DNA from 3 places in the Rhizobium sp. IY2 genome. Region 1 is predicted to be linked to each of the others. Evidence: predicted binding sites of a transcription regulator. Region 1 holds the regulator's gene; each other region holds the start of a gene.

Region 1 (10,726 bases):
ATCCCGGCCAGGACGATGCGGCCGCCATCATGCTGGCCTTCGGCAGTCCCGAGGAGCTGGAGGTGCTGGGGATCACGACGGTCGCCGGCAACGTGCCGCTTTCCTTCACCAGCCGCAATGCGCGCATCGTCTGCGAGCTCTGCGGCCGGCGGGAGACAAAGGTTTTCGCCGGCGCCGACGCGCCGATCGCCCGCAATCTGGTGACGGCCGAACATGTGCACGGCAAGACCGGCCTCGACGGGCCCGACCTCAGCGAGCCGACGATGGCGCTGCAGCCCGACCATTCGGTCGATTTCATCATCGAGACGCTGCGCCGCGAGCCGACAGGCACGGTGACGCTCTGCACGCTCGGGCCGCTCACCAATATCGGCCTGGCCTTCCAGAAGGCGCCCGACATCGTTCCCCGCATCCGCGAACTGGTGATGATGGGCGGCGGCTTCTTCGAGGGCGGCAACATCACGCCGGCCGCCGAATTCAACATCTATGTCGATCCCGAGGCCGCCGATATCGTCTTTCGCTCAGGCGTGCCGATCGTGATGATGCCGCTTGACGTCACTCACCAATTGCTGACCCGCAAGGACCGGGTGAAGCGCATGGCCGAAATCGGCACGGCGCCTGTTAAGGCCATGGTCGAGATGCTGGAATTCTTCGAGCGGTTCGATATCGAGAAATACGGCTCCGACGGCGGGCCGCTGCACGACCCGACCGTGATCGCCTATCTGCTGAAGCCGGAGCTCTTCAGGGGTCGGGACTGCAATGTCGAGATCGAGGTCCGGTCCGAACTCACCGTCGGCATGACCGTCGTCGACTGGTGGCATGTGACCGAGCGCAAGCGCAATGCCAAGGTCATGCGCCATGTCGATGCGGACGGCTTCTTCGATCTGCTGATCGAACGTTTCGCCCGCATCTGAAGCTTTGGTTTCCCTTCCTGAGCGGAAGGGAAACGTCCTTAAGCGTCCTTCTCGTCGAAGACGGAATTGGTTTCGGCTTCGGCCGGCTTGGGGCCGCCCTTGGCGACGCCGACCATGGCCGGGCGCAGCACGCGTTCGCCGATGGTGAAGCCTGCCTGCACGACCTGGACGACCGTATTGTTCGGCACGTCGGGGTTGGGCACCTCGAACATCGCCTGATGGAAATTCGGATCGAACTTCTGGCCGACCGGCTCCAGCTTGCGAACGCCGTGGCGCTCAAGAGCCGACAGCATGGCGCGCTCGGTCATCTCGACACCTTCGATCAGGGTGCTGAGGCCGGCATCGGCCGCGGCCTTGGTCTCCGGAGAGATGGCATCAAGCGCGCGGCGCAGATTGTCCGAGACGGCGAGCATGTCGCGCGCAAAACCCGCGACGGAATAGGACTTGGCGTCCTTCACTTCGCGCTCGGTGCGCCGGCGCAGATTGTCCATCTCGGCGGCAAGGCGCAGATAGCGGTCGCGCAGCTCACCGTTTTCGGCTTTCAGAAGCTCGAGCGGGTCCGGCTGGGCAGCCTCTTCCTGCGCAATATCGTTCTCGACGTAGGCGGCAGCGTCGGCTGCGGCATCGGCCGCAGTTGCGTCAGGTCCGTTTTTCGTCGTGTCATCGGTCATGACGGTCTCCGGTTGGTGTCTTCAGATGCGCCCGATATCGAGGTTTGACCGAAAAAAATCAAGTCTGCGTGACAAAGAAGCGAAAATTCCGCACGTTCGCCAGTTGCGGCGTCAAAGCTGATTGCGCGAAAGGCGGGAGACGAGCTGGGCGGTGTAATCCACCATCGGCACGATGCGGGAATAATTGAGCCGCGTCGGGCCGATGACGCCGACGGCACCGACGATGCGATCGTCATCGTCACGATAGGGCGCGACGATCAGCGACGAGCCGGACAGCGAGAAGAGCTTGTTTTCCGAACCGATGAAGATGCGCACGCCGGAACCGGTTTCGGCGAGATTGAGAATCTCGATCAGGCTGTCCTTCTTCTCGAGATCGTCGAACAGCAAGCGCAGCCGGTCGAGATCCTCGGCGCCGGCCAGCCCCTCGAGCAAGTTGGCGCGGCCGCGGATGATCAGTTGCGCGGGCTTGCCCTCGTCCGGGCTGCCGGCCCAGACAGCGATGCCGCGCTCGACGAGATCGCGCGACAGGGCATCGAGCTCGTGGCGGACGTCATCCTTCAGCCGGCTCAACTGCTTGCGGAGTTCCGGCAGCGTCTGGCCGGACATATGGGCATTGAGAAAATTCGCCGCCTCGGTCAGTTGCGAGGAGGTGACGCCCGCCGGCAGCTCGATGATGCGGTTTTCCACCTGATCGTGATCGCCGACGAGCACGGCCAGCGCCTTGGTCGGTTCGAGCCGGATGAACTCGACATGTTTCAGCACCGGATCGCTTTTCGAGGTGATGACGAGGCCGGCGCCGCGCGAAATGCCGGACAGCATGCGGCTTGCCTCGTTCATCATCGATTCCACCGGATTGCCGCCGCTTTCGGCCCGCACCTGCCGGTCGATGTTGGCGCGCTCCTCGGCGGAGAGGTCGCCGACCTGCATGAAGGCATCGACGAAGAAACGCAGGCCGATCTGGGTCGGCAGCCGTCCGGCGCTGACATGCGGCGAATAGATCAGGCCGAGCTCTTCGAGATCGCTCATGACGTTGCGCACCGAGGCCGGCGACAGCGACATCGGCAGAAGACGGGACAGGTTGCGCGAACCGAGCGGCTCGCCACTTTCCAGATAGCCTTCGACGATGCGCCGAAAAATTTCCCTGGAGCGCTCGTCCAGTGCGGCAACAGCATCCGAAACCGACGTCGACCTGATGCCCATGAAGCTTAAGAACCCGCGCTGATGATACTTCCCGAAAAGTAAGTCAAACTCGCACCCGTGGCAAAAGGGAATTTGCAAATAGGCGCCGCCAATCGTAGAAGCGGTCAACAAACCCCAGGAGATAAGAATGCGGCCTTCAGGCAGAAAAATCGACCAGATGCGCAAGGTCTCGTTCGAGCGCAATTTTTCCAAGCATGCGGAAGGCTCCTGCCTGGTCAAGTTCGGCGATACGCATGTGCTCTGCACGGCCAGCCTTGAAGAAAAGACGCCGCCCTGGCTGCGCAATACCGGCAAGGGCTGGGTCACCGCCGAATACGGCATGCTGCCGCGGGCAACCGGCGAGCGCATGAAGCGCGAGGCCGCCGCCGGCAAGCAGGGCGGCCGCACCCAGGAAATTCAGCGGCTGATCGGCCGGTCGTTGCGCGCCGTCGTCGACCTGCAGGCGCTCGGCGAACGGCAGATCACGCTCGACTGCGACGTCATCCAGGCCGATGGGGGTACGCGGACCGCCTCGATCACCGGCGGCTGGATCGCGCTTTACGACTGCCTGAAATGGATGGAAAGCCGCAACATGATCAAGGTCGACCGGGTCCTGAAGGATCATGTCGCCGCCATCTCCTGCGGTATCTTCGCCAGCCAGCCGGTGATCGATCTCGATTACCTCGAGGATTCCTCGGCCGAGACCGATGCGAACTTCGTCATGACCGGCACCGGCGGGATCGTCGAGATCCAGGGCACGGCCGAGGGCACGCCGTTCAGCGAGGGCGAATTCACCTCGCTGATGCAGCTTGCCAGAAACGGCATCGGCGAACTGGTGGCGCTGCAGAAGCAAGCCGTCGAAGGATGAACCCCATGCTGGAAGGCATGTTGGAAACGGCGCTCTATGCGCGGGATCTCGATCAGGCCGAGGCGTTTTACGAAGACGTCCTCGGACTGGAGAAGATCGCCCGCGCCGCCAACCGGCATGTCTTCTTCCGCTGCGGGCCCGGCGTTCTGTTGATCTTCAACCCCGAGGAAACGGTGAAGCCGCCGGCGCCTGATGCCCTGCAGGTGCCGCCGCACGGCACGACCGGCCAGGGCCATGCCTGTTTCCGGGTATCCGGCCGCAATATCGACGCCATGGCCGAGAAGCTGACGGCGGCGGGCGTGGCGATCGAATCCGAGGTGCGCTGGCCGAACGGCGGCCGCTCGATCTATTTCCGCGATCCGGCCGGCAACAGCCTGGAATGCGCAGAGGCTAAAATCTGGGGCATCGAACAGGATATCTGAATGCGCAAGCTTGAAACGAAGACCATCGTCGTCGCCAGCCACAATGCCGGCAAGATCCGCGAGATCCAGGAATTGATCGGGCCGCTCGGCTTCACCGCCAAATCGGCGGCGGAGCTGAATTTCGTCGAGCCTGACGAGACCGGCACGAGTTTCGAGGAGAATGCGACGATCAAGGCGGTCGCCTCGGCCAATGCCGCCGGCATGCCGGCGCTTTCGGACGATTCCGGACTGGTGGTCGACGCGCTCGGCGGCGATCCCGGCGTCTACACCGCCAACTGGGCGGAGAGGGCCGACGGCACGCGCGATTTCGACATGGCGATGGCCAAGGTGGAAAAGGCGCTGCAGGATGCCGGCGCGACGAAGCCGGAACAGCGCACCGCACGTTTCATCAGCGTGCTCTGCCTCGCCTGGCCGGACGGGCACACGGAGCTGTTCCGTGGCGAGGTGGAAGGCAGCGTCGTCTGGCCGCCGCGCGGCACCCAGGGCTTCGGCTACGATCCGGTCTTCCAGCCTAAGGGTTACGACATCACCTTCGGCGAAATGAGCGGCGAGGAAAAACACGGCTGGAACGTCGGCAAGCCGCAAGCGCTGTCGCACCGGGCCCGCGCCTTCAAACTCTTCGTCGAAACCTGCCTGGAGGCATAAGGTCGGTACGTGGGCACATCAGACACGCCAAGCAGCTCGCGCGATGCAGCACTTTTGCCCGATACCGGTGAGCCCGGCTTCGGCGTCTACGTGCATTGGCCCTTCTGTGCGGCGAAGTGTCCCTATTGCGATTTCAACAGCCATGTGCGCCACCAGCCGGTGGATCAGGAGCGCTTCACCGCTGCCTTCTTGAAGGAGATGGCAACGGTGCGGGCGATGAGCGGGCCGAAGACGGTCACCAGCATCTTCCTCGGCGGCGGCACGCCCTCGCTGATGAAGCCGGAAACGGTCTCGGCCATTCTCGACGGCATTGCCCGGCACTGGCACGTGCCTGCCGGCATCGAAATCACCATGGAGGCCAACCCTTCGAGCGTCGAGGCCGACCGCTTCCGCGGCTATCGGGCCGCCGGCGTCAATCGTGTCTCGCTCGGCGTGCAAGCGCTGAATGATCGGGACCTGAAATTCCTCGGCCGTCTGCATGATGTCGCCGACGCGCTGAAAGCAATCCGGCTGGCGCGCGACATTTTTCCCCGCATGTCCTTCGATCTGATCTATGCCCGGCCGCAGCAGACGGTCGAGGAATGGGAGAAAGAGCTGAAGGAGGCTATCTCCTATGCGGTCGACCATCTCTCCCTCTATCAGCTGACCATCGAGGAAGGCACGCCCTTCTACGGCCTGCACAAGGCGGGCAAGCTGGTCGTGCCGGACGGCGAGCAATCGGCATTGCTCTACGAGGCGACGCAGGAGATCACCGCGCGCGAGGGCATGCCGGCCTATGAGGTTTCCAATCACGCCCGGCCGGGTGCCGAAAGCCGGCATAACCTGACCTACTGGCGTTACGGCGATTATGCCGGCATCGGCCCCGGCGCCCATGGCCGGCTGACACGCGGCCCGGAGAAGATCGCCACGGCGACCGAGCGCAAGCCGGAAGCCTGGCTCGACATGGTCGAGCGCGACGGCCACGGCATTCTCGACGAGGAGCGGCTCGGCTTCGAGGAACAGTCCGACGAGCTCTTGCTGATGGGGCTGCGGCTCCGGGAAGGTGTCGATCTTGCCCGCTGGCAGCAGCTTTCGGGCCGCGACCTCGACCCGAAACGCGAGGAATTCCTGCTGGAACACAAATTCATCGAGCGGATCGGCAATTCGCGCCTGCGCTGCACGCCGTCGGGCATGCTGATCCTCGATTCCGTCGTCGCCGATCTCGCCTGCTGACCTCAATACGACGAGCGAATTTACAACGCGGCGGCATCGATATCGCCGCCGCGCTGGAGCGCATTTATCAGCCGTGGCTGGTCGCGCCTGATTTGAACAGGCTGCCGGTCGGCGTCTTCAAGAACATCTCCAGCGGAATATGCTCCTGGTGCAGGAAGCCGGTCGCCGGCAGCAGGCCGTCGCGGACCATTTCGATGACGGCCACGACCGAGGCCGAGGTCGTCCAGGCAATTGCGGTGCGGCGGGCGCCGGCAATCTCGATCGGGTAATAGGCGCGCACGAATTCCTTGCGGCGCAGGCTGCCATTCTCCGTCCCCTCGGCGGCGACATGGACATAGACGACATCGTCTTCAACCGGCGGCTTGGCGTTGGTCAGGATCTCGCCGGCGAGCTTGCGCTTGTCGCGCATCAGCAGTTCGTGGAAGAAGAAGTTCATCAGCTCCATATGGCCGGGATAACGCATCGTCTTGTAATCGAGATTGTCGATCTTGCCGAGCATGGTGTCGCACATGGTGCCAAGACCGCCCGAGGTGGTGAAGGCTTCGAGCTTGACGCCGCCGACATAGACGGTCTCGTGCCATTCCATCGGCGAGACCAGCTTGCGGACACCGCCCTCGATCACCTCGCAGTCGTTCAGATATTCGTTGACGACGCCCTCGGGCGACCAGTTGAAGGCGTAGCCGAGCAGCCCGGTCGGGTGCTGCGGCAGGGCGCCGACGCGCATGCGGATCGAACGGCAGCGATCGAAGCCGTCGGCCAGGCTCGCGCCGACGATACCGACGAAACCCGGCGCCAGGCCGCATTGCGGCGCCATCAGGCCGCGGGCGGTCTTCGACAGTTCGATGATGAAATTGGTTGTGGGAACATCTTCGGTCAGATCGAAATAATGAATGCCGGCAAGATGGGCGGCGCGCGCCAACTCGATGTTCAAATGATAAGGCAGGCAAGACAGCACCGCCTCGACACTGGAGAGCAGTTCGCCGATCACCGCGGGATCTGAAATATCGCCGGTGCGGCACTTGAAGGGGACGTCGCTCAGCGGCAGCTGCGCATCGACGCCGATCACCTCGAAGCCGCCTTCATGCAACAGCGTCGCCGCCAGCCGTCCGACCTTGCCCAGGCCGAGAACGGCGATCTTTTCGAAACTCATTCATTCCTCCCACGCGCTCATTTCAGCGCTTCAGTCTTTGACATGCACTGGATGCGCCGGAGGTATAGAATAAAAAACTTATAAAGGAAAACGGCCGGAATCGCTTCCGGCCGTCGAATTCAGAAGAGAATCGTCGATTATTCGTTGATCAACCGCTTCAGAAGCTCGACTTCGTGCGAAAGCTTGGTGTCTCCCGAAATCAGTTCCTCGATCTTGCGTACGGCATGCAGCACGGTCGTGTGATCACGACCGCCGAAACGGCGGCCGATCTCCGGGAAGGAGCGCGGCGTCAGCGTCTTCGACAGATACATGGCGATCTGGCGCGGCTTGACGATGACGCGGGTGCGGCGGTTCGAGACCAGTTCCTGGCGCGAGACGTTGTAGTGCCTGGCGACGATGCGCTGGATATCCTCGATGCGCACCCGGCGGGGCTCGCCGGAGCCGACCAGATGGGCGAGCAGTTCGTCCACGCGCTCGATCGACAGGTTCGGCTCGAAGGAGCGGCGGAAGACCAGCTGGTTGAAGGCGCCTTCGAGTTCGCGGCCGCTGGCCGTGACGTTGCGGGCGACATGCTGGAGCAGTTCTGCCGGAATTTCGAGTGATGGATCTTCGAGCCGGGCTGCAGCAAGGCGACGCCTGAGGATTTCGAGACGCATCTCGTAATCCGGCGCGTCGAATTCGATCGCGACACCGCCTTGCAGGCGCGAACGGACGCGGGGATCGAGCGACTCCAACTCCCAGGGCGCACGATCGGCAGCAACGACGACCTGCTTGGCGCTGTCGAGCAGCATGTTGAGGAGATGACAGAATTCATGCTGGATCATCTTGCCCTGCAGGAACTGCATGTCGTCGATGATCAGGAGATCGATGTTGCGCAGCGAATCCTTCAGCGTCAGCGCATCATTGTCGCGGATTGCGGTGGCGAAGCGCCACATGAAATATTCGGCCGTCAGATAGACGACGCGCAGCGCCCTCGGGTTCTGAACCGCCGCATTGGCGACCGCCTGCAGCAGATGGGTCTTGCCGAGGCCGACCGTCGAATGGATGAAGAGCGGATTGAAGCGCACGGCGCCGGAACCGGCTTCCGCGATCGTCTTGGCAGCCGCAAGCGCGACCCGGTTCGAGCTGCCTTCCACGAAGGTATCGAAGGTGAAGCGGCTATCGAGCGGCGAGCCAAAGAGCGGCGAACCGAAGCTTGCGGGCCTTGCCGCAGCAACAGCCGACACCGCCTGCTGGACGGCCTGACCGGCCGGCTGGGCGCTCGTCGGGCGGCGCATCTGGGGGGCAACGACCGGCTCGGGCTGAACCGCCTCGTCGAGCGCCTTGGTGCCGCTGCGCGTTGCCGTGCGCACCAGGACTTCGATCTTGAGAATTTCCGGGTCCTCGGCCTGGAACAGACCGGTGATGAGATCGAGATAACGATTGTTGATCCACGACTTCAGGAAGGTCGTGGGAACCGAGAGACGAACGACGCTCTTCGATACCGAATGCAGCTTCAGCCTGGCGAACCAGCTGGCATAGACGTCAGGACCGACCTGGGCCTTCAAGCGCGCGCTGACGCGCTCAAACAAGATGCTGTGCTTCATGTCCGCCTTTGCTTCCCCCACTTCCAGGCGAATGGTGCCGAACGTCTGCGGTGCCGCATCCCCATTGTCGAGCCCGCCCGTCGTCATCGTATTCATGTGCATAATGCCGCCTTTCAATTCCACCGGGCGGCTTCCGCTAAAATAGCCGCCCGATCATTCCCCGCTTTGGCGGGCTGACGGCATCCTCATGAAGCCGCTCACCTGCCGGTTCACTCAAACACTGCCCCCGAAGGGACCGGCAACAGAATTCCGTTGCAGGGACCGCATTCATGCGGAACCTTCAGCGGCTTTCCGTGCCAGGCTGGCGGTCGATCCTCGTTTTCGGCCGACCAGCCCGAACGCAATATCACTTTAACCCTCTCCTGCGGTCTCGCCTTAAACGTGTGGCCGCTGAAGGCACAAAACATCCCCGCTCCGTAACAGCCACGTTACGGCCCAAATCCGTCAAGTGCTTGAAAAAACGGAAACGCAATGCTCCGTAACAAAGGGCACAAACTTATCGCCCTGCCGACGTGGCAGTTAAGACCGAGCCTCTGCAGGTGATGTCCGCGCCCTTTGTTGAAAGCCATTTAGGCAGGATCAAAAGGCAATATCAACGATGAATTTTACGCAAAATTAAGAAGCGGCCATTGACTCCGCCTGCCCTTTTCGGGCGTCACACCAGCGTCAAAAAAGAATCGCTTTTGAATCAAGGAGATTCCCCGTTCGGGCTATTTTGACACGCATGGAAAGAAAAAAAATAAAAATCTTCTTGACTCACCCCTGACCCCGAAAGCGTGGGGTAGAGTCGCGCGGCGTGAAAGCATCCTAGCGCAAGCCATTGTTTTTAAACAATTTTTCCTGTCATGGCACTGACACGAAACAGTCGTGAGATTAACCATGCAGGGGCTGATTGGCGGAATCGAAAAAGCCCGGTAAAATTACCGGGCTAATCATAAAGAGGAAGTCGTTAAAGGAAGATTATGCGGTCGTGGTGACCGAAAGAGCCTTCACACGAGCAGCCAGGCGCGAAACCTTGCGCGATGCCGTATTGGAGTGCAGCACACCCTTGCTGGCGGCGCGGGCAAGCTCGGGCTGAGCCGCCAGGAAAGCTTCCTTCGCCTTGGCGGCGTCACCGGATGCGATGGCCTCTTCGACCTGGCGAACGAAAGTACGAACGCGCGAGCGACGAGCCTTATTGACGTCGGTACGGCGGGCGATCTTGCGGGTCGCTTTTTTCGCCGAAGTTGTATTGGCCATGGATGCCTCTCTCAAGAATTCGAACAAACTCCGCCATTACCGCGGGCCCTGCGGCCACAAAATCCAGCAATGCGGGAGCAATCGCGGAAAACCAAACCGGCTTTCCGAACCGTGGGCGGGCATATAACTCTAAAGCCGGCCCACGTCAACGCGGATTTTCAAGCTTTACCACCGGCAAGCGCCGAAAAACATTCAACGGTGCGTAAAAGCCGGTTTGCGCTTCTCGACGAAGGCCGCCATGCCTTCTTTCTGGTCGTCGGTGGCAAAGAGACTGTGAAACAGCCGGCGCTCGAAACGCAAGCCCTCCTCCAGCGTCGTCTCGAATGCGCGGTTGACTGCCTCCTTGGCCATCAGGACCGAGGGACGCGACAGCGAGGCGATCTTTTCGGCCGCGGCAAAAGCCTCGTCGAGCAGACGCTCGGGCGCCACCACACGCGAAACGAGTCCCGATCGTTCGGCTTCCGCCGCATCCATCATCCGGCCGGTCAGGATGAGGTCCATCGCCTTCGCCTTGCCGACGGCGCGGGTCAGCCGCTGCGAGCCGCCCATGCCGGGAATGACGCCGAGGGTGATTTCCGGCTGGCCGAACTTCGCCGTCTCCGAGGCGATGATGAAATCGCACATCATGGCGAGTTCGCAGCCGCCGCCGAGCGCAAAACCGCTGACGGCAGCGATGACAGGCTTGCGCGCCTTGGCGACATCATCCCAGCCGCTGATGAAATCACTCTTATAGATGTCGGCAAACTGAAGCGCCTGCATTTCCTTGATATCGGCGCCGGCGGCAAAGGCGCGCTCGGAACCGGTGAGCACGATCGCGCCGACCGTCTCATCGGCGTGGAAGCC
Region 2 (10,726 bases), on a different contig from region 1:
GGTCGCACCGCCGACACGGATGACTGCGACGCCGCCGGCCAGTTTCGCCAGGCGTTCCTGCAGCTTTTCCTTGTCGTAGTCGGAGGTGGTCTCCTCGATCTGCGCCTTGATCTGCTGGATGCGCGCCTGGATGGCCGCCTTCTCGCCGGAACCGTCGATGATCGTGGTGCTCTCCTTCTCGATCAGCACGCGCTTGGCGCGGCCGAGCATATCGAGCGTGACGTTTTCGAGCTTGATGCCGAGATCCTCGGAAATCATCTGGCCTGATGTCAGCACGGCAATATCTTCCAGCATGGCCTTGCGGCGGTCGCCGAAGCCCGGCGCCTTGACGGCCGCGACCTTCAGGCCGCCGCGCAGCTTGTTGACGACCAGCGTCGCCAACGCCTCGCCTTCGACATCCTCGGAGATGAGCAGAAGCGGTTTGCCGGTCTGCACGACGGCTTCCAAAATTGGCAGCATCGCCTGAAGGCTGCCGAGTTTCTTCTCGTGAAGGAGGATATAGGGGTCCTCCAGTTCCACGCGCATCTTCTCGGCATTGGTAACGAAATAGGGTGAGAGGTAGCCACGGTCGAACTGCATGCCCTCGACGACGTCGAGTTCGGTCTCGGCGGTGCGCGCCTCCTCAACGGTGATGACGCCCTCATTGCCGACCTTGTCCATCGCCTTGGCGATCATCTCGCCGACGCTGACGTCGCCATTGGCGGCAATGGTGCCGACCTGGGCGATCTCGCCTGACGATTTGACTTTCCTCGCCCGCGCCTGGATCTCCTTGACCACCGCAACGACGCCGAGATCGATGCCGCGCCTGAGATCCATGGGATTCATGCCGGCAGCGACGAGCTTTGCGCCTTCACGAAAGATGGAGGCCGCGAGCACCGTCGCCGTCGTCGTGCCGTCGCCGGCAAGATCATTGGTCTTCGACGCCACCTCGCGCACCATTTGCGCGCCCATGTTCTCGAACTTGTCGGCTAGCTCGACTTCCTTGGCGACAGTGACGCCATCCTTGGTGATACGCGGTGCGCCATAGGCCTTGTCGATGACGACGTTGCGGCCCTTGGGGCCAAGCGTGACCTTGACGGCATTGTTGAGCAATTCGACGCCGCGCAGCAGGCGATCGCGTGCATCGGTGGAGAATCTGATTTCCTTGGCAGACATAATATTGGTCCAGTTCGGTCTTGAGATACGGATCGGAATGCGGTCGATCAGGCGGCCTTTTGAGAGGCCACTCCGATCTTTTCGACGATGCCCATGATGTCGGTCTCCTTCATGATCAGAAGGATCTCGCCCTCGATCGTGACCTCTGCCCCCGACCATTTTCCGAACAGAATGCGATCACCGACCTTAACGTCGAGCGGGATCAGATTACCGTTGTTGTCGCGCAGGCCCGGGCCGACTGCGACCACGTCGCCTTCCTGCGGCTTTTCCTTGGCGGCGTCTGGAATGATGATCCCGCCCTTGGATTTGACATCGCCTTCCGCACGTCGAATGACGACGCGGTCGTGAAGTGAACGGAATTTCATAGAGGTCTTTCTGCTGCCGGCGCATATGGCGGCTGCAACACATAAATAGCACCCGTGGCACTCGATTGATAGGAGTGCCAATAAATATTATTCACGCATGAAAAATCAGGAAATCATTTCGGCGGGATGTTTTGTAATAATTATGAATTGAATAGAATTTCTTGAGCCATTACGCTCCATTTTATTTGCGTGACCACGGAGTTAATTTGGCGTTTTTTATAGATAAATCCGAATTTATCTTGATTTAAACGTAATCCAGGCGTAACGATAAGCCTCGTCGATTTGGCCGACTTGGCTTCGCGGTGTCAGAGACCTACGACCCGCCATACACCACCGAATTCTCGATAGCGAATATATGACGTCGTTCCGGCGTGCATTTCGCGTATTCGATCCGGAATGAGCTTGGCGCTGACCGCGGATGTACCGGCAGCGTCGAGTTCGTCCGGTTCGGATCTCAACGATACAGGAAATGCATCGGTGTTTCCTGCGGAGGCTTCAGTCATGACAAGTCGCACCACACAAACCGTCGTCCACTTTTCATCTCCTTTCCGCCTGCCAGGTTTCGACGGGGCACAGCCAGCAGGGGAATATCGCGTCGATTATGACGAGGAATTGATCGATGGCGTTTCCAGGCTTGCCTGGCGACGGATCGGCGCCTTCATCCACCTGCCGGCGATCGCCGCACAGAGTTCGACACTGCAGATGATGCCTATCCATCCGTCAGATCTCGAAACCGCGCTCGAAAAGGACCACAAACCGTCATGACCGCTACGCGCACTCCGCAACGCAATGGACGTTCGGTCCGACGCGAGCCAGCAACACATATCTTCAAGGTTGGGCAGACCGTCCGGCTGAAGGACGGGTTCCTGATCGTGCCTTCCAAGCTCTCCGACACATACCGCATTACCGCCACGCTGCCTCCGAGAGGCAATCTGCTGCAATACCGCATCCGCAGCGACGACGAACGTCACGAGCGGGTCACGACGGAAGACAGCCTGGAGCCGGTAAACCTATCGCCCGGCAGCGGCGCAACACTGATCGAGACAACGTTTGGCCACGGCCCGAATGACGGAAGGTTGACATCGTGAACAGCCATGAAGACGAAGGAAGACCGAACGCCTTTGCTGTCGGTAATAACAAGGGCGGCGCGGCCGGCCACTACGCCGTGGACATTGGACGCGACCGCCGGATCGAACCCGCCCGTTCGTGGACCGTCTATCACGCGAGCGTTCCGACGCACGCGGACCATGCCGTGATCGGCGCGAGCCGTTCGCAGGCCGGGAGAGACATGCTGTCCTTCAATCTTCTCAACATCGGATACCGGAAGGAATGGCTCAGGCTATCCGACGCTGCGCAGATCGCTCGGGACACCCCGCCGGCTCACCCGTGGCGCTAGGATCCGGACCCTACTCCGCCCTTCCCCCAAATCAAGTGACAGCGTCGCAGAACTTGCGCTGAACAGCGGTAATTTCGGCGCGCCGATTTCTTCGCCAGGACGCTCGAGCGGATCGCCAGCCTTTTTGAACGACGCCCTTTCGTTGACTTCGGACCGCGGTTGAAAGATGTTGGCGTCGTGCCATCTTGAGGGATGAGCCGTCCTTCGGAGACCAAGGGAAGTCAGGGAGTTTGCGTCCATGTTCGATCATGTCTCCATCGGCGTAAAGGACATCGAAAGAGCCCGCCGTTTCTACGACGCGGCGCTGGCGCCGCTCGGATATGAGCGGCTGTCCAATTCCGACACGATGATCGGCTACGGCCCGGAAAGGGTCGGCCTCTGGGTGATGCAGGTCGAACACCCCGTTGTTGCCGATCTGCGATCCGGGCTGCATTTCTGCTTCGTCGCCCCGAACGAGGCTGCGGTCGATGCCTTTCACGCGGCGGCCGTCGCCTCCGGCGGCACGGATAATGGCGAACCGGGGATCCGGCCGGATTACGGACAATTCTATTACGCCGCCTTCATCATCGACCCGGACGGCTACCGGCTCGAAGCCTATTTTCATAAAGGCGAGCTGTAACAGGCCGACTGACCGTCAGAAAACCGCGCACTTTCCCTTATAGGCTGATCTCAATAAGCCGATCCCGAGGGGTCGTTCAGATTATGGCGCTCGGATCCCTCGAGCGGCGGATTGAAGACGCTGACGAGGATCATATCCTGGTCACGGCCGCCGCGCAGCAGATGCTTGTCATGCTTGTCGAGCACATAGATATCGCCTTGACGGATCGGAAAGACGGTGCCGTCCATATCCTCCACCTCGCCCTCGCCGGCGATGCAATAGCAGGCTTCGAGATGCTGCCGGTATTCGAGAAGCGAAACGGTGTTGGCGCGCACGATCGTATGACACACGGTAAAACCCATCCCGTCCTTTTCCGTCAGCAAACGGTGGCTCGTCCCATTGCCCCATTCCACAAAATAGTCGGTTGCTTCGACATCCTTCAGGCTGCGCACGTACATTTCGCTCTCCTGGTGTAAGAAAATTTGACACGTCAGCGATACTGTTCAGATCCGCTTCCTTCAGCCATACTGGTGATCTCCATATTCTGACAAATGATGATTTCTATCGGATAGCTGAGGAAAACTTACAGATGACACTTCCATTCGGCGCATTGAGAGCCTTCGAAGCGGCAGCGCGTCTTTCAAGTTTCTCACGCGCCGGCGACGAATTGCGCGTCACGCATGCCGCGATCAGCCATCAGATCCGTCATTTGGAGGAATGGTTCGGACGTGCCTTGTTTCTGCGTGAAAAACGCGGCGTGCGGCTCGCACCCGAGGCCAAAAGCTTTGCCGAAACCCTATCGAGCAGTCTTGAAAGAATTTCCGCAGAAGCGGAATTATTGAAGCTCAGGACGAGATCCGAGATCACCGTCGGCTGCATCCCGTCCATCGCGACGCGATGGCTGATACCATCGCTCAGCGATTTCCTGGCGAAGCATCCGGATGTCACAATAAAGGTGGTCTACGCCATGGCCGAACAGCGTCTGCGTGAAACCGGCTGCGATGTACTGATTACGCTTGGCGCCGACACCTTCGAAGGCGTCGTTTGCCACCAGCTTTTCTCCCGCGCCACTCAACCTGTCGCCAGTCCGCGCTATCTTGAAAGAAAGGGCAGCATCGACCACGCGACACAGATCGCAACGGCAGACCTGCTCCACGACGAGACCACAGCGCATTGGGCGCAGTGGCTCGACAAGGCGGGCGTGCCGTTGACGCCAACGCTAAGGGGGCCGGTGTTTCAAGACTTCAATTTGCTCGCAACCGCCGCCATTGCCGGTCATGGCGTGGCACTTTGCCCGGTCGAGTTATGCCGCCGCGAAATCGAGAATGGCGACCTGATCGTGCTCTCGGACATCGCGATTCTCGCACAGGAGAGCTATTTTCTGATCTGCAGGGCTTCCCCCCAAAAATCAATTTCAGCCTTCTGTACGTGGTTCAAATCGGTCATTGAATAGACGGCGGCCGGGGCGACAATCTCGATGCAATCACCCCTGAGTCAAGCCGCAGCTCTCGATATCGATACGCGGCAGCCGGAGGCTTCGAGCGCCACGCTGGCGACGTCAAGGAACAGGCCGCGGAACCAGCGCGCCCGGCCGTCCGCCTGGTCGACGCGGCGATAGAGCATGGTCACGGGATCGGCCGGCAGGGAAAGCGGCGGCTGGCAGATCGTCAGCCCATGCAATTGCGCCATGCAGCGACCGATCGATTCCGGCACGGTGGCGATGGCCGGCATGGCCATGAGCGCCGTCGGCAAGGCGGAAAAACGCGGCACCGTCGCCACCACCTGCCTGACGTGGCCAGTGCGGCTCAGCGCGCTATCGATGCTGGTCGCGGCATTGCCTTCGAACGAAACGGTGACATGGGCGACATTGGCGAAATCCTTGAGGCTCAACGGCGCCTTCAGCCGGAGCTGGGCTTCATCGTAGATGCAGATCGAGGCCTGATCGAACAGCGGCGCGCGGATGTGCCAGGAGGCCGGCTCTTCGTGCACCGAGACGCTGAAGTCGAAGACGCCCTCGTCCAGCCGGCGCGCGGCATCGCGTTTGTCGGAAGCGATGCCGATCAGCCGGGCGCCGGGTGAGAGCTGGAGAAGACGGGCGGCAAGCGGGCCGAAGAAGGCCGATTCAAGATTGTCGCACATGCCGATGCGGAACTCGCCCTGCCAGCTGGCCGGATCGAATTCGGCCTGCGGGCGGATGGCACGCTCGATGCCCGACAGCGCATCCTCGATCGCCGGGGCGATGGAAAGGGCCCGCGGCGTCGGCTGCAGGCCGCGGCCGACGCGCACGAACAATTCGTCATCCAGTGCCTCGCGCAGGCGCCGCAAAGCGGCCGAAAGACCGGGCTGGCCAAGCAGCAGCCGCTCTGCGGCGCGACTGACATTGCGTTCCTGCATCAGCACCGAAAAGGCCAGCAGCAGATTGAGGTCGATCTTGCGAAGAGTGGCATCATTCATCATCACCAGTAATACCTGGCATGGCTACTATCAATTTGCAATAGGAAAGGAAGCTGTACATTTTCTCGTTCCCTGCCGCCCGGCAACCTCCCCCGATGAGGCGGCAGCAAAGAAGGAACGATTTCGATGACTCTTTCCAAATCGCGAAACGGGGCGGGACTGGCATTGCTGCTGCTCTGCGCCGCCAATTTTCTCGACGCCATGGATGTCTCCACCATCGGCGTCGCGCTGCCTGCCATCCAGGCCGAACTCGGCATGGAGGCGACCTCGCTGCAATGGGCCGTCAGCGCCTATGTGCTCGGCTATGGCGGCTTCCTGCTGCTCGGCGGCCGGGTCGCCGACGTCTTCGGCCATCGCCGCGTCTTCCTCTGGTCGCTGGCAATTTTTGCCGCCGCCAGCATCGCCGGCGGCTTCGTCGACAGCGGCCCGACGCTGATCGCCGCCCGATTGATCAAGGGCATTGCCGCCGCCTTCACCGCGCCGGCCGCCCTGGCGCTGCTGCTCTCCGTCTTCGGCGAGGGAGCGGCGCGGGCAAAGGCGCTCGGCGTCTTCTCCTCCACCGGCGCCGCCGGCTTCGTGCTCGGCATGGTGATCGGCGGTGCTGCGACGATCTTCAGCTGGCGGGCGACGCTTGTCATGGGCGCGCCGGTCGCCATCCTGACGCTCCTTCTTGCGCCGCTGGTGCTGCCGGCCGACCCGAAAAGAACCGGACCGCGGCCGGCCTTCGACTGGGCCGGCGCGCTGACCATCACACCCGGGCTCTTGCTCTTCGTCTTCGGGATCACCAACGCTGCGGCAGCGGGCTGGCAGGCATTCCCGACCTGGGGCTCGCTCATCGCGTCGCTGGTGCTGATCCTGCTCTTCCTCGCGGTCGAAGCGCGCCATGCCGATCCGATGGTGCCGCTCGGCATGTTCCGTCGGGCCAAGCTTCGGCATGCCAATGCGATTGCCGCCCTCTTCCAGGGCGCCTATGTCGGCTTCCAGTTCCTGGCGACGCTCCACTATCAGAACGTCATAGGCTGGTCGGCCTTCACCACCGGCTTCTGCTTTGCGCTTGGCGGTGTCTTCGTGATGTTCCTGGCGCCACGTTTTGCCACACTCGCGCAAAATCGCGGCGCCACCGGGCTGATGGCGGTGGGTGTCGGCCTGCAAGCCTTCAGCTACATCTTCTGGGTGACCGCGCTCGGACATGTCGACCCGATCCTGCTCGTTCTGTTCTCGCAGATCCCGCTCGGCCTCGGTTACGCCCTGACCTACCCCTCGGTGCAGGTCGCGGCCCTTTCCGACGTGGAGGACGACAAGGCTGGACTCGCCTCGGGACTGCTCTTTGCCTCCTTCCAGATCGGCGGCGGCATCGTGCTTGCGGCCGCCTCGGCGGTCTTCGGCGCCGCGCCGCATTTCGGCTGGGACCCTTATGTCGCCGGCATCGCTTTCGTGGCGTTGCTTGCCATCGCCATCACCCTGCTTGCAGCCGCCGGTCCGCGGACATCGGCCGCCCGGAGACCCAGCTATCAGGCGGCGGAATAACCATCTCGGCCCGCACCCTGACCGGTGCGGGCTGCCCATCAACCGGTGCGATATCCGCAGCAAGATTCCCGTTGCGTTGCCTCAGCGAAAGGCGCATGGTCCCGCCTTCGGCAGCCATCGCACGGGCGCTGCCGACTGAGGGTTTTTATACCCTCGCCCCGACGAAAGGAGGACCGATGTCTTCCACCTCAGAAAAGCCGCATCTGACCTCGTCCGATCTCGACATGCTTCAGGGCGTGCTCGACGACGCCGGCTACGACGCCAGAATCCTGATCGATGACGAACGGGTTTTCAACGTCGCGGCCATCCTGCTGATCAGGCTGTTCCAAGAGGGCGTCACCTCGCCGGCCATGCTCTCACGGGCGCTCGAACACCATTTCGGCAAGCCGAAGGCCCCGCCGAAAGTGGTAACTCCTGTCTGTAACCGATATGCGATACAGGGATTGCCCCGCGAAAGACGTGCCGCCGGCTAGCCAGCCGCCCGGCTCCGAAGGATTATTGTGCGGAAAACCCTCTTGCTTTGTATCTCAGTCGCAGCGGCCGCCTATTTCGGATGGGTGCAATTCGGAGCTTACCAGCAACGGCAGCAGGACAAGGATCTTGCAGACATCGACAAGGAGCGCCGGGTGGCGCTCCTTGAGATCGACGGCTGCCAGGCGAAAGTGGATCTGCTTCTGTCGCTGACCGACCGCCTTCTCAAGGCCGGCGGCATGCGGGTGCCACTCGATATCGGGCGGGATATCGAACTCTGTTTGGCTCGCGGCATCATGTCGGCATCAGGCATGGCCGAGATGGAAAGAACGAAGCTGATCCGGCTGTTTCCATTAAATGAATAAGCCCTGTGGAAATATGGCTTTCCTGCGGCGATGGCCTTAATGGCACCTCAATTTTATTCTATGAAGAGGGCTCGCTGATTTGGCCGATGCGGCATTTGCGGTGACCGGTTTTCCGGCCCCGCCATTTTCCCGATCGCGAAAGCATGGTGACGTCCCGTCTCAACGTCGGGTTTGGCTTTCGGTGACCTCTCCGGTCATCCGCCTCCAGACTGCGATGCGGTTTCAGCAGGCATCATTTTCATTCCATCCCTGCGGCCCGGTGTTGTCGGGTTGCCCCTCATGACGATCCCGCGATCTCCAGTCGCGACCGACAAGCGGGGCGAATACCACGCAGGCCGCGGTTTTTAATGTCGATCCAAAGGGAGACTCATCCATGGCAAAAGGACAGGTAAGAAGCAATCGCGAGGTCCGGAAGCCAAAAAAGGACAAGCAAGCTGCGAAAGTGGAAAGCACATTCGCCAACCAGATGAAGACGGCGACCAAAGCCGCCCCGCAGGGCAGTGCTCCAAAAAAATAGGGGCTCGTCTCGAGCCCTGGACGGGGCTCTCATCATCGATGGCGCATAACAGCGCAAATCAAGATCGATTTGCGGAAGGATTATGCGCAGATTCAAAGTCACAGCGTGCCCTTTCGGGCACGCCGCGCTCTGGCGTGACGGGATCACGCATGAACGTGTTTTAAAGAAAACGGAAGGTGCCACACAAAATGACCCCTCTTCATACCATGTACCGCTTCGACTATCCGCTATTCCTCATTCGCTCAGCCGTGGTGATTGCACTCGGCTTTTCGACTGTCGCTGCCTTTCACGGCGCTATTCTGTGATCGAATCTGCGCGCCGCAGCGAGTGCGAGGAAATCCGGGTTGCCCCTTCGGGCGAGCCTGACGAAAACCCGAAGCGATCCGAAGATCAAACCGCCCTTTTCACCGAAAAGGGCTGGTTGAAGATCCTTGCCCAATATCGCCAGCCACGGGCCGGACGCAGCGCCTTCGAGCTTGCCGTCACGGTCGTCCCCTTCGCGCTGTTCTGGGCCGCCGCATGGGCGGCGGTTCATTACAGCTTCTGGCCAGGTCTCATCCTCGTCGTTCCCGCCGCCGCTTTCCTGCTCCGGCTGTTCATGATCCAGCATGATTGCGGCCACGGCTCGTTTTTCGCCCGTCGCGGCGTCGACGACTGGGTTGGACGCACGATCGGCATCCTGACGTTGACGCCTTACGACTATTGGCGCCGGGCGCACGCAGAACACCACGCCTCGGCCGGGAACCTGGACGAGCGCGGCGTTGGCGACATCGAGACGCTGACGATTGCCGAATACAACGCGCTGTCGCGCTGGGGCCGGATCGGCTACCGGCTCTACCGGCACCCGATCGTGATGTTCGGCATTGGACCGGCATGGCTGTTTCTCATCAAGCAGCGCCTGCCTTTCGGCATGATGCGCTCCGGCGCCCTGCCCTGGATCTCGACCATGGCGACCAATCTTGCCATCGCAGCGGCCGCCGCACTGCTGATCTGGGCAGTCGGGATCGTCCCCTTTCTGCTGGTGCATCTGCCGATCGTGCTTCTGGCCGGCGCTGCCGGCGTCTGGCTGTTCTACGTCCAGCACCAGTTCGAGGAAACACATTGGTCGAAGAAGCCGGACTGGCAGTTCCAGCATGCGGCCCTGCACGGTGCCTCGCATTACGACCTGCCGCCGGTGCTGCGCTGGATCACCGGCAATATCGGCATCCACCACGTGCATCATCTGTCGAGCCGGGTGCCCTACTACCGGCTGCCGGAGGTGCTGCGAGACCATCCTGAGCTTGCCGATATCGGCCGCATCACGCTGATGGACAGCCTGCGCTGCGTCAAACTGGTGCTGTGGGACGAACAGGCGAAGCGGCTGGTGTCGTTTCGCGACGCAGCTCGGCTCGCCGCAGCAAGATAACCGGCGGGCTCTGAGCGGTTCCGCTTTTGAAGCGCAGACCGCTCTGACCTTTTGTTTTTACGAAAATCCAGGGAAACCGGTTGACGGTTTCCCTGGAATCGGTCGGGCTTTTGCGGACGCAAAAGCCCGCGCAGTTTCGCTTTAGCGATAACCCGCCACATCCGCCGGTCTGCCCGGCTCCTGCACTTCCACCAGGTAGCGCCAGCAATCCGGCCGCGAACCGTCGATGTCGTCGAAGCCGTAGGTCTTCGCCACGCCGCCACTCGATAGCGACTGGCCGTTCCAGCGGCCGCGGTCGGGATCGGCGGCAATCGCCGCAACGGCGCGGCCGAGGAAACGCGGGGTTTCGGAAATGGCGAAATGCGGCTGTATCTTCGTCGCATCGCGCCAGTTCTCCTCGCGCACACCGCAGGCATCCAGCATCATTTCGGAGCGCAGCCAGCCGGGTGTGATCGACACGGCGGTGGCGCCGT
Region 3 (10,726 bases), on a different contig from region 1:
GGCGCTCGGCCTGCCGCTCGGCTGGCAGAAGCGCCTGATCCATGCCTTCGGCAACATGACGCAGCTGGAAGCGCTGCTGGCCAGCCTCGTCAGCCCGCAATTCGTCACCGGCCTGGACGACGATATTGCCAGGCTGGTCGCATCCGGCGACGAGCAGGCGCTGGTCGTCCATCTCGAGCGGGAGATGCAGAAGACCGGCTATTCGACGAATGCCAGCCGCTCGCCCCTGGAGATCGCCCGGCGCCTCAAGGAAAAGCTGATCCTCTCCGAAACCCGCCTCGACGATGCGGCCTTCCAGGTGCTGGAAGAGTTCCTGTCGCTCGACGTGCCGCTCATCAACGCGTCCGCGGCCCTTGCCGGTTTCGCCGATGCTGCCGGCCTGAAACTCGGCAACGCGCTCGCCCGCTTCAATGGCCGGGTCGCAGCCCTTGCCAATGCCGGCGTCGATCTTTCCTGCCTCGACTACCGCGCCGCCTTCGGACGGCCGCTCGATTATTACACCGGCCTCGTCTTCGAGGTGACGGTGGAAGGCTCGAGCGCGGTGCTCGCCGGCGGCGGTCGCTTCGATCGGCTGCTGACCTTCCTCGGCGCCACGGACCGCATTCCTGCCGTCGGCTTCTCCTTCTGGCTCGACCGTATCGAAACCGAAAGGGCAGCCGCATGACCATCACCATTGCGCTTCCTTCCAAGGGCCGGATGAAGGACGACGCTTCGGCGATCTTCGAGCGTGCCGGCATGCCGATCTCGGCTGTTGGTAACGACCGCTCCTATCGCGGCCGCGTCGAAGGCTGGGACGATGTGGAAGTCGCCTTCCTGTCGGCTTCCGAAATCTCTCGCGAAATCGGCAACGGCAGCGTCGATTTCGGCGTCACCGGCGAGGATCTGATGCGGGAGGGTTTTGCCGAGATCGACAAGCGCGTCGAATTCTGCGCCCGGCTCGGTTTCGGCCATGCCGATGTCGTCGTCGCCGTGCCGGAGATCTGGCTGGATGTCGACACCATGGCCGATCTCGTCGATGTCGCCGCCGATTTCCGCGCCCGCCACTCCAGGCGGCTTGCTATCGCCACCAAATACTGGCGGCTGACCCAGCAGTTCTTTTCGAGCCAGCACGGCATCCAGCTTTATCGCATCGTCGAAAGCCTGGGGGCCACCGAGGGCGCTCCCGCCGCAGGCTCGGCTGACATCATCGTCGATATCACCTCCACCGGCTCGACATTGCGCGCCAACCACCTGAAGGTGCTCCAGGACGGCGTCATCCTGCATTCGCAGGCCTGCCTCGTGCGCGCCCGCAAGGAGAGCCATGCCGACGAACCGGCGGTGCAGGCGATCATCGATGCGGTGCGCGCCGCCCTCTGATCTCGGCTACATAACGGCACAAGAAAAACCCGCCGTCGGATGACGGCGGGTTTTCTGTTTCTGGGAGGATGTCTGCTGGTGTCAGGCCGTTGCGTAGGCGCCGCGGCGGGCGTCGAGCGAGTAGGCGCCTGCGCCATTGGTGGCGAGCATGATATAGGCGCCGGCGAGCGTGATGTTCTTCATGAAGTTGACGAAGTTCAGGCCGCTCAGCCAGGCGTTAGCGGCGGCCGGGAAATCAGGAACGTTGATCGGCGAGAAGTGGAAGACGAAGCCGGTAAAGACGCAGAAGACGGCAAGCAGCCAGCCGACGATGCGGACCTGGAAGCCGACGAGCACGGCAAGGCCGGTTGCAAGCTCGAACAGGCCGGCGAGATAGGTGAGCGCGGTGGAAGCCGGCAGGCCGGCGCCGGCGATCATGCCGGCGGTCGATGCCGGATCGGTCAGCTTGCCGAAGCCGGCGAAGATGAACATGAAGGAAAGAAGGATACGGGCGATCAGGATGATGACGTTGTTCGACATGGACGTTGTCTCCGTTTGATTGGCTCTGGAGATCTTGGTGCCCCGGCACCGGTTGGACCTCGGATGCTTCTATGTCGCTCTTTTCCTTCGTTGTGGAAAGATAAACGGAAGCGGACAGATCGTTCAACAATATGGAACGATCTCCTGGTCGCCGCGGCTTGCCTTTACCGAGCCCGGTCTTTTATGGTCGGCGCCCAACATGGAGATTCCGATGGCAGATCTTTCCGCATTTCCGATCACGACGCGCTGGCCGGCGAAAAATCCCGACATCATCCAGCTCTATTCGCTGCAGACGCCGAACGGGGTGAAGGTTTCCGTCGCCCTCGAAGAACTCGGTCTCGCCTACGAGCCGCATTATGTTTCCTTCGCCGCCAACGAGCAGAAGTCGCCGGAATTCGAATCTCTCAACCCGAACGGCCGTATCCCGGCGATCATCGATCCGAATGGCCCGGACGGCAAGCCGATCGGCCTTTTCGAATCCGGCGCCATCCTGCTTTATCTCGCGGAAAAAACCGGCAAGCTCATCCCTGCCGATGCTGCCGGCCGCTACGAAACCATCCAATGGGTGTTTTTCCAGATGGCGGGCATCGGTCCGATGTTCGGCCAGTTCGGGCATTTCTACAAATTCGCCGCCGACAAGGTCGCCAACAATTCCTACCCGGTGGAGCGTTATCGCGACGAGTCCAAACGTCTGCTCGGCGTGCTCGAAGACCGGCTGAAGGGCCGCCAGTGGATCATGGGCGATCTCTATACGATCGCCGACATCACCACCTTCACCTGGGTTCGCGGCGCCGATATCTTCTATGGCGGCCGCGAGGTTCTGGAATATGCGAAATTCCCCGCCGTCTCGGATTGGCTGGAGCGCTGCATCGCCCGTCCGGCAAGTGCGAAGGGCCTCAACATACCCGTCAAGCCGGAATAACGGAGAGGCCGACCGGAAATGCCGAAGGCCGCCCTTGAGAGCGGCCTTTTCTTTGCGCTGGCGGTTTTTATCGGCGGCTTGTGATCTGCCTTGCGCCTTCAAGCTTGAAGCGCGGGAAGATGAAGACGCCGGACATGCTGCCGCTGTATTTCTCTTCGAGCCCGTTCGACTCGCCCATGCAGAACAGCGGCTGGCGGAAGCCATTCGGCATGATGATCGTCGTCGAAAAACAGAAGGAGGAATTGAGCGTCGCCGCCTGTTCGAACAGCTCCAATATGTGGCTGCGGTCTTTGGTATCGTAGCAGCGTATCAGGCTTAACAGCCCGCATTCTTGTGCGGAGAGGCCATGCAGCATGCCGCTCCATTCGCCGAGGCGGAGCATGCCGCTCGACAAATCTCCGATCCAGCTTTCGGAGATGGAAAACTGCGCCAGCATCTCGTGATTTTGATTGGTGTCCTCAAGCGAGCCGGGCATCAGGGGCAGGGCTGCATTGGCTTTGGCGATCTTAAACAAGGCGTTCTCCCGTTCGCATGCGGCTTCTCCGCCGCACGTTCGGCAAACACAAAGAAACAGGATCATGTCGCTGCGGACATGATGTCCGCCCATCCGGCAATCGTCACCGCGTTCACGGCCTCCGGAAGCGGAGCCGTTGAAGCCGAACATTCGCGTATCGCCGTTTCGCGCTCCGACCTCGTCTATTAGCGAAAAATTATCGCCGGGCGCACTTTAATTGCAGCGCGGATTTATAGGAGCTTTTGGCCAAACGGCAACGGCTTTTTAAGGGGTATTCGGATCGGGATCATTTCTCGTGAGGCCGCGCTTCCGGGACATTTCAGGAGAATCGGCGGTGGAGGATCATCTTCGAGGGCATTGGAAGCGTTTTCACCTGATGCGGAGGCCGGAAACGGCACGGCAACGCCGCGATCTCGCACCGATGTCGGCATACTGCAAAGGTGCAGCGACGCAAGCTTCACGCAAGCTTCGGCCCGGGGGCGGGCAATAGACGGCTGGTTAGATGGGTTGATCAGCTGAATCGGGCGTGCCGCGTGGTCGAATCGCCGCTGCATCATTCCTGAAATCGGAAGCGGCTGAAAAGACATCGGCGGTGCCGTAAGGGAAACGAAAAGGGCGACCCGAGGGCCGCCCTTCCTGTTCCGGATGCCGGAATGGTGTCAGTGCAGGCTTTCGCCTATCACATCATGTCCATACCGCCAGTTCAGCGCGCTTGACGCGCTGAACCATCTTAGATGATGGGCGGTTTCATGAACGATGCTGTGAAAGGCCGTTGGCCTATCACATCATGTCCATACCGCCCATGCCGCCCATGCCGCCCGGCATAGCCGGAGCGTCTTTCTTCGGCAGCTCGGCGATCATGGCTTCGGTGGTGATCAGCAGCGATGCAACGGAAGCTGCATCCTGCAGGGCGGTGCGAACGACCTTGACCGGGTCGATGATGCCCATGCCGATCATGTCGCCATATTCGCCGGTCTGGGCGTTGTAACCCCAGTTGTCCTGATCCTTGTCGAGGATCTTGCCGATGACGATCGAAGCTTCGTCGCCAGCGTTTTCAGCGATCTGGCGAGCCGGAGCCTGCAGAGCACGGCGAACGATGTTGATGCCGGCTTCCTGGTCGTCGTTGATACCCTTGGAGGTGATCTTGACGGAAGAACGCAGCAGGGCAACGCCGCCGCCCGGTACGATGCCTTCCTGAACGGCAGCGCGCGTCGCGTTGAGAGCGTCGTCGATGCGATCCTTCTTTTCCTTCACTTCGACTTCCGTCGAGCCGCCGACGCGGATGACGGCAACGCCGCCGGCGAGCTTGGCAAGACGTTCCTGCAGCTTCTCGCGGTCGTAGTCGGAGGTGGTTTCTTCGATCTGCGCCTTGATCTGGGCAACACGGCCTTCGATGTCGGACTTGGCGCCCGAACCGTCGACGATCGTGGTGTTTTCCTTGGAGATCGACACCTTCTTGGCACGGCCGAGCATGTCGAGCGTGACGGATTCGAGCTTGATGCCGAGGTCTTCGGAGATGACGGTGCCGCCGGTCAGGATGGCGATGTCTTCGAGCATGGCCTTGCGGCGGTCGCCGAAGCCAGGCGCCTTGACGGCAGCGATCTTGAGGCCGCCGCGCAGCTTGTTGACGACGAGCGTTGCAAGGGCTTCGCCTTCGACGTCTTCAGCGATGATGAGGAGCGGCTTGCCGGTCTGGACGACGGCTTCGAGAACCGGCAGCATCGACTGCAGGTTCGACAGCTTCTTCTCGTGGAGGAGAATGAAGACGTCTTCGAGGTCGGCGATCATCTTTTCCGGGTTGGTCACGAAGTAGGGGCTGAGGTAGCCGCGGTCGAACTGCATGCCTTCAACGACTTCGAGTTCGGTTTCGGCGGTCTTGGCTTCTTCAACCGTGATGACGCCTTCGTTGCCGACCTTCTGCATGGCTTCGGCAATGTCGAGACCGACCTGACGTTCGCCATTGGCGGAGATCGTGCCGACCTGGGCGACTTCTTCCGAGGTGTTGATCTTCTTGGCCTTGGCCTGGAGATCCTTGACGACTTCGGCCACGGCGAGATCGATACCGCGCTTCAGGTCCATCGGGTTCATGCCGGCGGCAACGGCCTTGGCGCCTTCGCGAACGATCGCCTGGGCAAGAACGGTTGCAGTCGTGGTGCCGTCGCCGGCGATGTCGTTGGTCTTCGAAGCAACTTCGCGGACCATCTGGGCGCCCATGTTTTCGAACTTGTCTTCGAGTTCGATTTCCTTGGCGACGGAGACGCCGTCCTTGGTGATGCGCGGTGCGCCGAAGGACTTGTCGATGATGACGTTACGGCCCTTCGGGCCGAGCGTGACCTTGACTGCATCGGCGAGAATGTCGACGCCGCGCAGCATCTTTTCGCGCGCGGTGCGGCCAAACTTGATTTCTTTAGCTGCCATGTTTGTGACTCCTGAATTCGAGTTGTTCGGGCAAAAGGCCCGTCAGCCATTTCGGGAAAGCAGGTCGGCCGATCAGCCGATGATGCCCATGATGTCGGCTTCCTTCATGATCAGAAGGTCTTCGCCGTTGATCTTGACTTCGGTGCCGGACCACTTGCCGAACAGAACGCGGTCGCCAGCCTTGACGTCGAGTGCAACGACCTTGCCGGACTCGTCACGAGCGCCGGAACCGACGGCGACGATTTCGCCTTCCTGCGGCTTTTCCTTGGCGGTATCGGGAATGATGATGCCGCCCTTGGTCTTTTCTTCGGACTCGACGCGACGAACGACGACGCGGTCGTGAAGCGGACGGAAATTGGTGCTTGCCATTGTCTAATCCCTCGATCGAATGACATTCGCGGACCGGAGCGGCCCACATGGATAGGTGTTAGCACTCCCTTGCGGTGAGTGCTAGCGACGAGCATTTAGGGATGGCTCCGAAAGGAGTCAATGAGAGCAATCACGAATTTTTGTGCCGGAATTGTGAAGAGACCGGAGAATAGTCGGAGATTGCAGGCGAAACCATGGCGCGACCGGGCTTTGCCGGAGTCCGTCCGCCCTTGACGATCTGCCGCTTCGGGATGAGATCGGCAAGCCCCATTTGCCATCCGCGCCATCGGATTGCCGTTTGGGATCTTCGCATTGGCCCGGCAGCGAAGAAAATGCCTTGCCATCGCCTTGCGCCTTTGCAATGTCACCGTGACCAAAGCAAATCGGGAAATCGGAATGGCCAAGCGGATAGAAAACTTCTCTAACATAACAGGTCACTATGATGTGGTGCTCTGCGATGTCTGGGGCGTCGTTCATAATGGCGTCGATCCGTTTCCGAAGGCGGCTGCCGCCCTTGAAGCGGCCCGCGCAAGCGGCGCCGCCGTCGTCCTCATCACCAATTCGCCGCGCCTTTCCTGGCAGGTGGTCGAGCAGTTGCGCCAGATCGGCGTTCCCGACAGCGCCTATGACCGGATCGTTACCTCGGGCGACGTCACGCGCCGGCTGATCTCCGAAGGGCCGAAGACGGTCTTTCTGCTCGGCCCCGAGCGCGACAAAGCGCTACTCGAAGGCATTGGCGTCGAGCGCCGGCCGGCGGGCGAAGCGCAATCGCTGGTCTGCACCGGCTTTTTCGACGACGAGACGGAGAAGCCGGAGGATTACACCGACATGCTTCTCGAGTTCAAAGCCCGCGACGTGCCGATGATCTGCGCCAATCCCGACCTCATCGTCGAGCGCGGCCATCGCATGATCCCCTGCGCCGGCGCCATGGCCGCCTATTACGAGCAGCTTGGCGGCAGCACCCGCATCGCCGGCAAGCCGCACCAGCCGATCTACGAGGCGACGCTGGCCGCTGCCCGCGAGCTTCGCGGCGATTTCCCGGTCGAGCGCGTGCTGGCAATCGGCGACGGCATGCCGACCGATGTGCGCGGCGCCTTGAATTACGGCCTCGACCTTCTCTACATCAGCGGCGGTATCCACGCCAAGGAATACACCTTGAACGGCGAGACCGACGAGGCGATCCTCCACGCCTATCTCGAACGGGAAAGCGCCGCGCCGAAGTGGTGGATGCCCCGCCTTGCATGAAGAGAAGCCAGCCGATGACCGTCTTCCACCGCAATGAAACCCGCGAACCCTTGCCCGCCCATCTGAAGGGCGGCGTCATTGCCATCGGCAATTTCGACGGTGTGCATCGCGGCCATCAGTCGGTGCTCAATCGCGCGCTCGAAATCTCCAAGGCCCGCGGTATCCCCGCTTTGGTACTGACCTTCGAGCCGCATCCGCGCACGGTCTTCCGGCCGCAGACGCCGGTCTTCCGCCTGACGCCGGCGCCGCTGAAGGCCCGCATCCTGGAAACGCTGGGGTTCAGCGCCGTCATCGAATATCCCTTCGACTACGAATTCTCGCAGCGCTCGGCCGATGATTTCATCCATTCGATCCTGAAAGATTGGCTCGGCGCCTCCGAAGTCGTCACCGGCTTCGATTTCCATTTCGGCCGCGGCCGCGAGGGCGGCCCCGCCTTCCTGATGAATGCCGGCCATAGCTACGGCTTCGGCGTCACCCTGATCGATGCTTTTCGCGATGAAAACGCCGATGTTGTCTCGTCGAGCCATATCCGCGCGCTGCTGAAGGAGGGCAATGTCAGCGAAGTCGCCGGCATGCTCGGTTACCGCTATACGGTCGAAGCCGAAGTGATCGACGGCGAAAAGCTCGGCCGGCAGCTCGGTTTCCCCACAGCCAATATGCGCCTGCCGCCCGAGGTCGATCTTGCCGCCGGCATCTATGCCGTGCGTTTCCGCCTCGAAGACGGCACGCTCCACGATGCCGTCGCCAGCTACGGCCGCCGCCCGACGGTGACGGAAAATGGCGCGCCGCTGCTCGAAACCTATCTTTTCGATTTCAGCGGCGATCTCTACGGTCAGCTTTGCTCCGTCTCCTTCTTCGGCTATCTCAGACCCGAACTGAAATTCGACGGCCTCGATCCGCTCGTCGCCCAGATCAAGCGCGATGAAGAAGAGGCGAGGGCGCTGCTTGCGGGCGTCAAGCCGCTCAGTGCGCTTGATGGGAAACTGTGCTTTTCCTGAGGTCGCCTTGAGCGCGGCTGTCGCTGGGGCACCGGCGATTCCAGCCGCTGATGCCGACTGCAGGCCGCGAATTCTTCTCTTCCTTTTCCCGGCAAAAACGCCTATGAACCGGCGCGATGATGAAATTTTGGCTGGCGATGACGATGCGAATTATCGGCCCGGCCTTCCGCGCGCGCTAAGCGGCCGGAAGGTCCGGGTTTTTGGCGCTTGGATACGAGCGCTGCCGTCACCAGCTATTTCACGCCCGTTGCGCCCTTCCTGGGCTGCCAGAAAACGATTGTCAGACATGACCGACACAGCCGAAAAGATCGACTATTCGAAGACCCTCTATTTGCCCGAGACCGATTTCCCCATGCGCGCCGGCCTGCCGCAGAAGGAGCCCGAACTCGTCAAGCGCTGGCAGGAGATGGGTCTCTACAAGAAGCTGCGCGCTTCTGCCGCCGGCCGCGAGAAGTTCGTCCTTCACGACGGCCCGCCCTATGCCAATGGCAACATCCATATCGGCCACGCGCTGAACAAGATCCTCAAGGACGTCATCAACCGCTCATTCCAGATGCGCGGCTACGACGCCAATTACGTGCCCGGCTGGGATTGCCACGGCCTGCCGATCGAATGGAAGATCGAGGAGAAGTACCGCGAGAAGGGCAAGAACAAGGACGAGGTCCCGGTCAACGAATTCCGCCGGGAATGCCGTGAGTTCGCCACCGGCTGGATCAAGGTCCAGGCGGAAGAGTTCAAGCGTCTCGGCATCGAGGGCGACTTCGACAATCCCTATACGACGATGAACTTCCACGCGGAATCGCGCATCGCCGGCGAGCTTCTGAAGATCGCCGCGAGCGGCCAGCTCTATCGCGGTTCCAAGCCGATCATGTGGTCGGTCGTCGAGCGCACGGCGCTGGCCGAGGCCGAGGTCGAATACCAGGATTATGAGAGCGACACGATCTGGGTGAAATTCCCGGTCGTCGAAGGCCCGGCCGCGCTCAAGGACGCGTTCGTGGTCATCTGGACGACCACGCCCTGGACGATCCCCGGCAACCGCGCGGTCTCCTTTTCCGCGCGCGTCTCTTATGGCCTTTACGAAGTGGCGGCCGCCGAGAACGACTTTGGTCCGCGTCCCGGCGAAAGGCTGATCTTTGCCGATAAGCTGGCCGAAGAATCCTTCGCCAAGGCCAAGCTGCAGTACAAGCGCCTGAGCGATGTCTCTGCGGCCGACTTCGCAGCGATGACCTGCGCCCATCCCTTCAAGGGTCTCGACGGCGGCTATGAATTCCATGTGCCGCTACTCGATGGCGATCACGTCACCGACGATGCCGGCACCGGCTTCGTGCACACCGCACCCAGCCACGGCCGCGAGGACTTCGATGCCTGGATGTCGGCTGTCCGCACGCTCGAGGCGCGCGGCATCGAGACCAAGATCCCGTTCCCGGTCGACGATGGCGGCTTCTACACATCGGATGCCCCCGGCTTCGAAGGCGCCCGCGTCATCGACGACAACGGCAAGAAGGGCGATGCCAATGACCGCGTCATCAAGGAGCTGATCGCCCGCGGCGCGCTCTTTGCCCGCGGCCGGCTGAAGCACCAGTATCCGCATTCCTGGCGTTCGAAGAAGCCGGTGATCTTCCGCAACACGCCGCAATGGTTCGTCTATATGGACAAGACCCTTGCCGACGGCACGACGCTGCGGTCGCGCGCGCTGAGCGCGATCGACGACACCCGTTTCGTGCCCGCCGCCGGCCAGAACCGCCTGCGCGCCATGATCGAAGGTCGCCCGGACTGGGTGCTGTCGCGTCAGCGCGCCTGGGGCGTGCCGATCGCCGTCTTTGCCGACGAGCATGGCGAGGTCCTGGTCGATGACGCCGTCAACGCCCGCATCCTCGAAGCCTTCGAACATGAGGGCGCCGACGCCTGGTTTGCCGAAGGCGCCAAGGAACGCTTCCTCGGCAATGACCACGACCATTCCCGCTGGAAGCAGGTCATGGATATCCTCGACGTCTGGTTCGATTCCGGCTCGACGCACACCTTCACGCTCGAGGACCGCCCGGACCTGAAGTGGCCGGCCGACCTTTATCTCGAAGGTTCCGACCAGCATCGCGGCTGGTTCCATTCGTCGCTCTTGGAATCGGCCGCCACCCGCGGCCGTGCGCCTTACAACGCCGTCCTCACCCATGGTTTCACCATGGACGAGAAGGGCGAGAAGATGTCGAAGTCGAAGGGCAACGTCACCGCACCCCAGGAAGTGATGAAGGATGCCGGCGCCGATATCCTGCGCCTCTGGGTGATGACCTCGGATTATGCCGACGACCTGCGCGTCGGCAAGACGATCATCCAGACCAATGTCGACGCCTACCGCAAGCTGCGCAACACCATCCGCTGGATGCTCGGCAC

The links. Region 1 encodes HrcA, which represses chaperone genes, less so after heat shock. Its sites were predicted from a motif close to GTTAGCACTCNCNNNNNGNGAGTGCTAAC; they were not measured.
Region 2: the regulator HrcA is predicted to act here: its motif matches at 1,574-1,602, upstream of groES (co-chaperone GroES).
Region 3: the regulator HrcA is predicted to act here: its motif matches at 6,156-6,184, upstream of groES (co-chaperone GroES).

Annotation. Positions count from the first base shown of each region.
Region 1 is NZ_JBLKNU010000008.1:304,184-314,909, reverse strand. It holds gene ACMUVN_RS23855 (nucleoside hydrolase) at 1-911, shown strand, start outside; gene grpE (nucleotide exchange factor GrpE) at 950-1,582, opposite strand; gene hrcA (heat-inducible transcriptional repressor HrcA) at 1,694-2,782, opposite strand; gene rph (ribonuclease PH) at 2,910-3,629, shown strand; gene ACMUVN_RS23835 (VOC family protein) at 3,626-4,051, shown strand; gene rdgB (RdgB/HAM1 family non-canonical purine NTP pyrophosphatase) at 4,052-4,696, shown strand; gene hemW (radical SAM family heme chaperone HemW) at 4,706-5,908, shown strand; gene ACMUVN_RS23820 (saccharopine dehydrogenase family protein) at 5,976-7,058, opposite strand; gene dnaA (chromosomal replication initiator protein DnaA) at 7,196-8,746, opposite strand; gene rpsT (30S ribosomal protein S20) at 9,605-9,883, opposite strand; gene ACMUVN_RS23805 (enoyl-CoA hydratase) at 10,076-10,726, opposite strand, start outside.
Region 2 is NZ_JBLKNU010000013.1:22,737-33,462, forward strand. It holds gene groL (chaperonin GroEL) at 1-1,155, opposite strand, end outside; gene groES (co-chaperone GroES) at 1,203-1,520, opposite strand; gene ACMUVN_RS28940 (hypothetical protein) at 2,022-2,285, shown strand; gene ACMUVN_RS28945 (hypothetical protein) at 2,282-2,608, shown strand; gene ACMUVN_RS28950 (hypothetical protein) at 2,605-2,916, shown strand; gene ACMUVN_RS28955 (VOC family protein) at 3,155-3,535, shown strand; gene ACMUVN_RS28960 (ectoine synthase) at 3,586-3,972, opposite strand; gene ACMUVN_RS28965 (LysR substrate-binding domain-containing protein) at 4,104-4,967, shown strand; gene ACMUVN_RS28970 (LysR family transcriptional regulator) at 5,009-5,971, opposite strand; gene ACMUVN_RS28975 (MFS transporter) at 6,095-7,495, shown strand; gene ACMUVN_RS28980 (hypothetical protein) at 7,591-7,968, shown strand; gene ACMUVN_RS28985 (hypothetical protein) at 7,996-8,331, shown strand; gene ACMUVN_RS28990 (hypothetical protein) at 8,705-8,848, shown strand; gene ACMUVN_RS28995 (fatty acid desaturase) at 9,150-10,253, shown strand; gene ACMUVN_RS29000 (SDR family oxidoreductase) at 10,395-10,726, opposite strand, start outside.
Region 3 is NZ_JBLKNU010000009.1:196,748-207,473, reverse strand. It holds gene ACMUVN_RS24880 (ATP phosphoribosyltransferase regulatory subunit) at 1-664, shown strand, start outside; gene hisG (ATP phosphoribosyltransferase) at 661-1,356, shown strand; gene ACMUVN_RS24870 (DoxX family protein) at 1,438-1,875, opposite strand; gene ACMUVN_RS24865 (glutathione S-transferase family protein) at 2,087-2,797, shown strand; gene ACMUVN_RS24860 (hypothetical protein) at 2,865-3,311, opposite strand; gene groL (chaperonin GroEL) at 4,092-5,729, opposite strand; gene groES (co-chaperone GroES) at 5,802-6,098, opposite strand; gene ACMUVN_RS24845 (TIGR01459 family HAD-type hydrolase) at 6,495-7,343, shown strand; gene ACMUVN_RS24840 (bifunctional riboflavin kinase/FAD synthetase) at 7,358-8,341, shown strand; gene ileS (isoleucine--tRNA ligase) at 8,628-10,726, shown strand, end outside.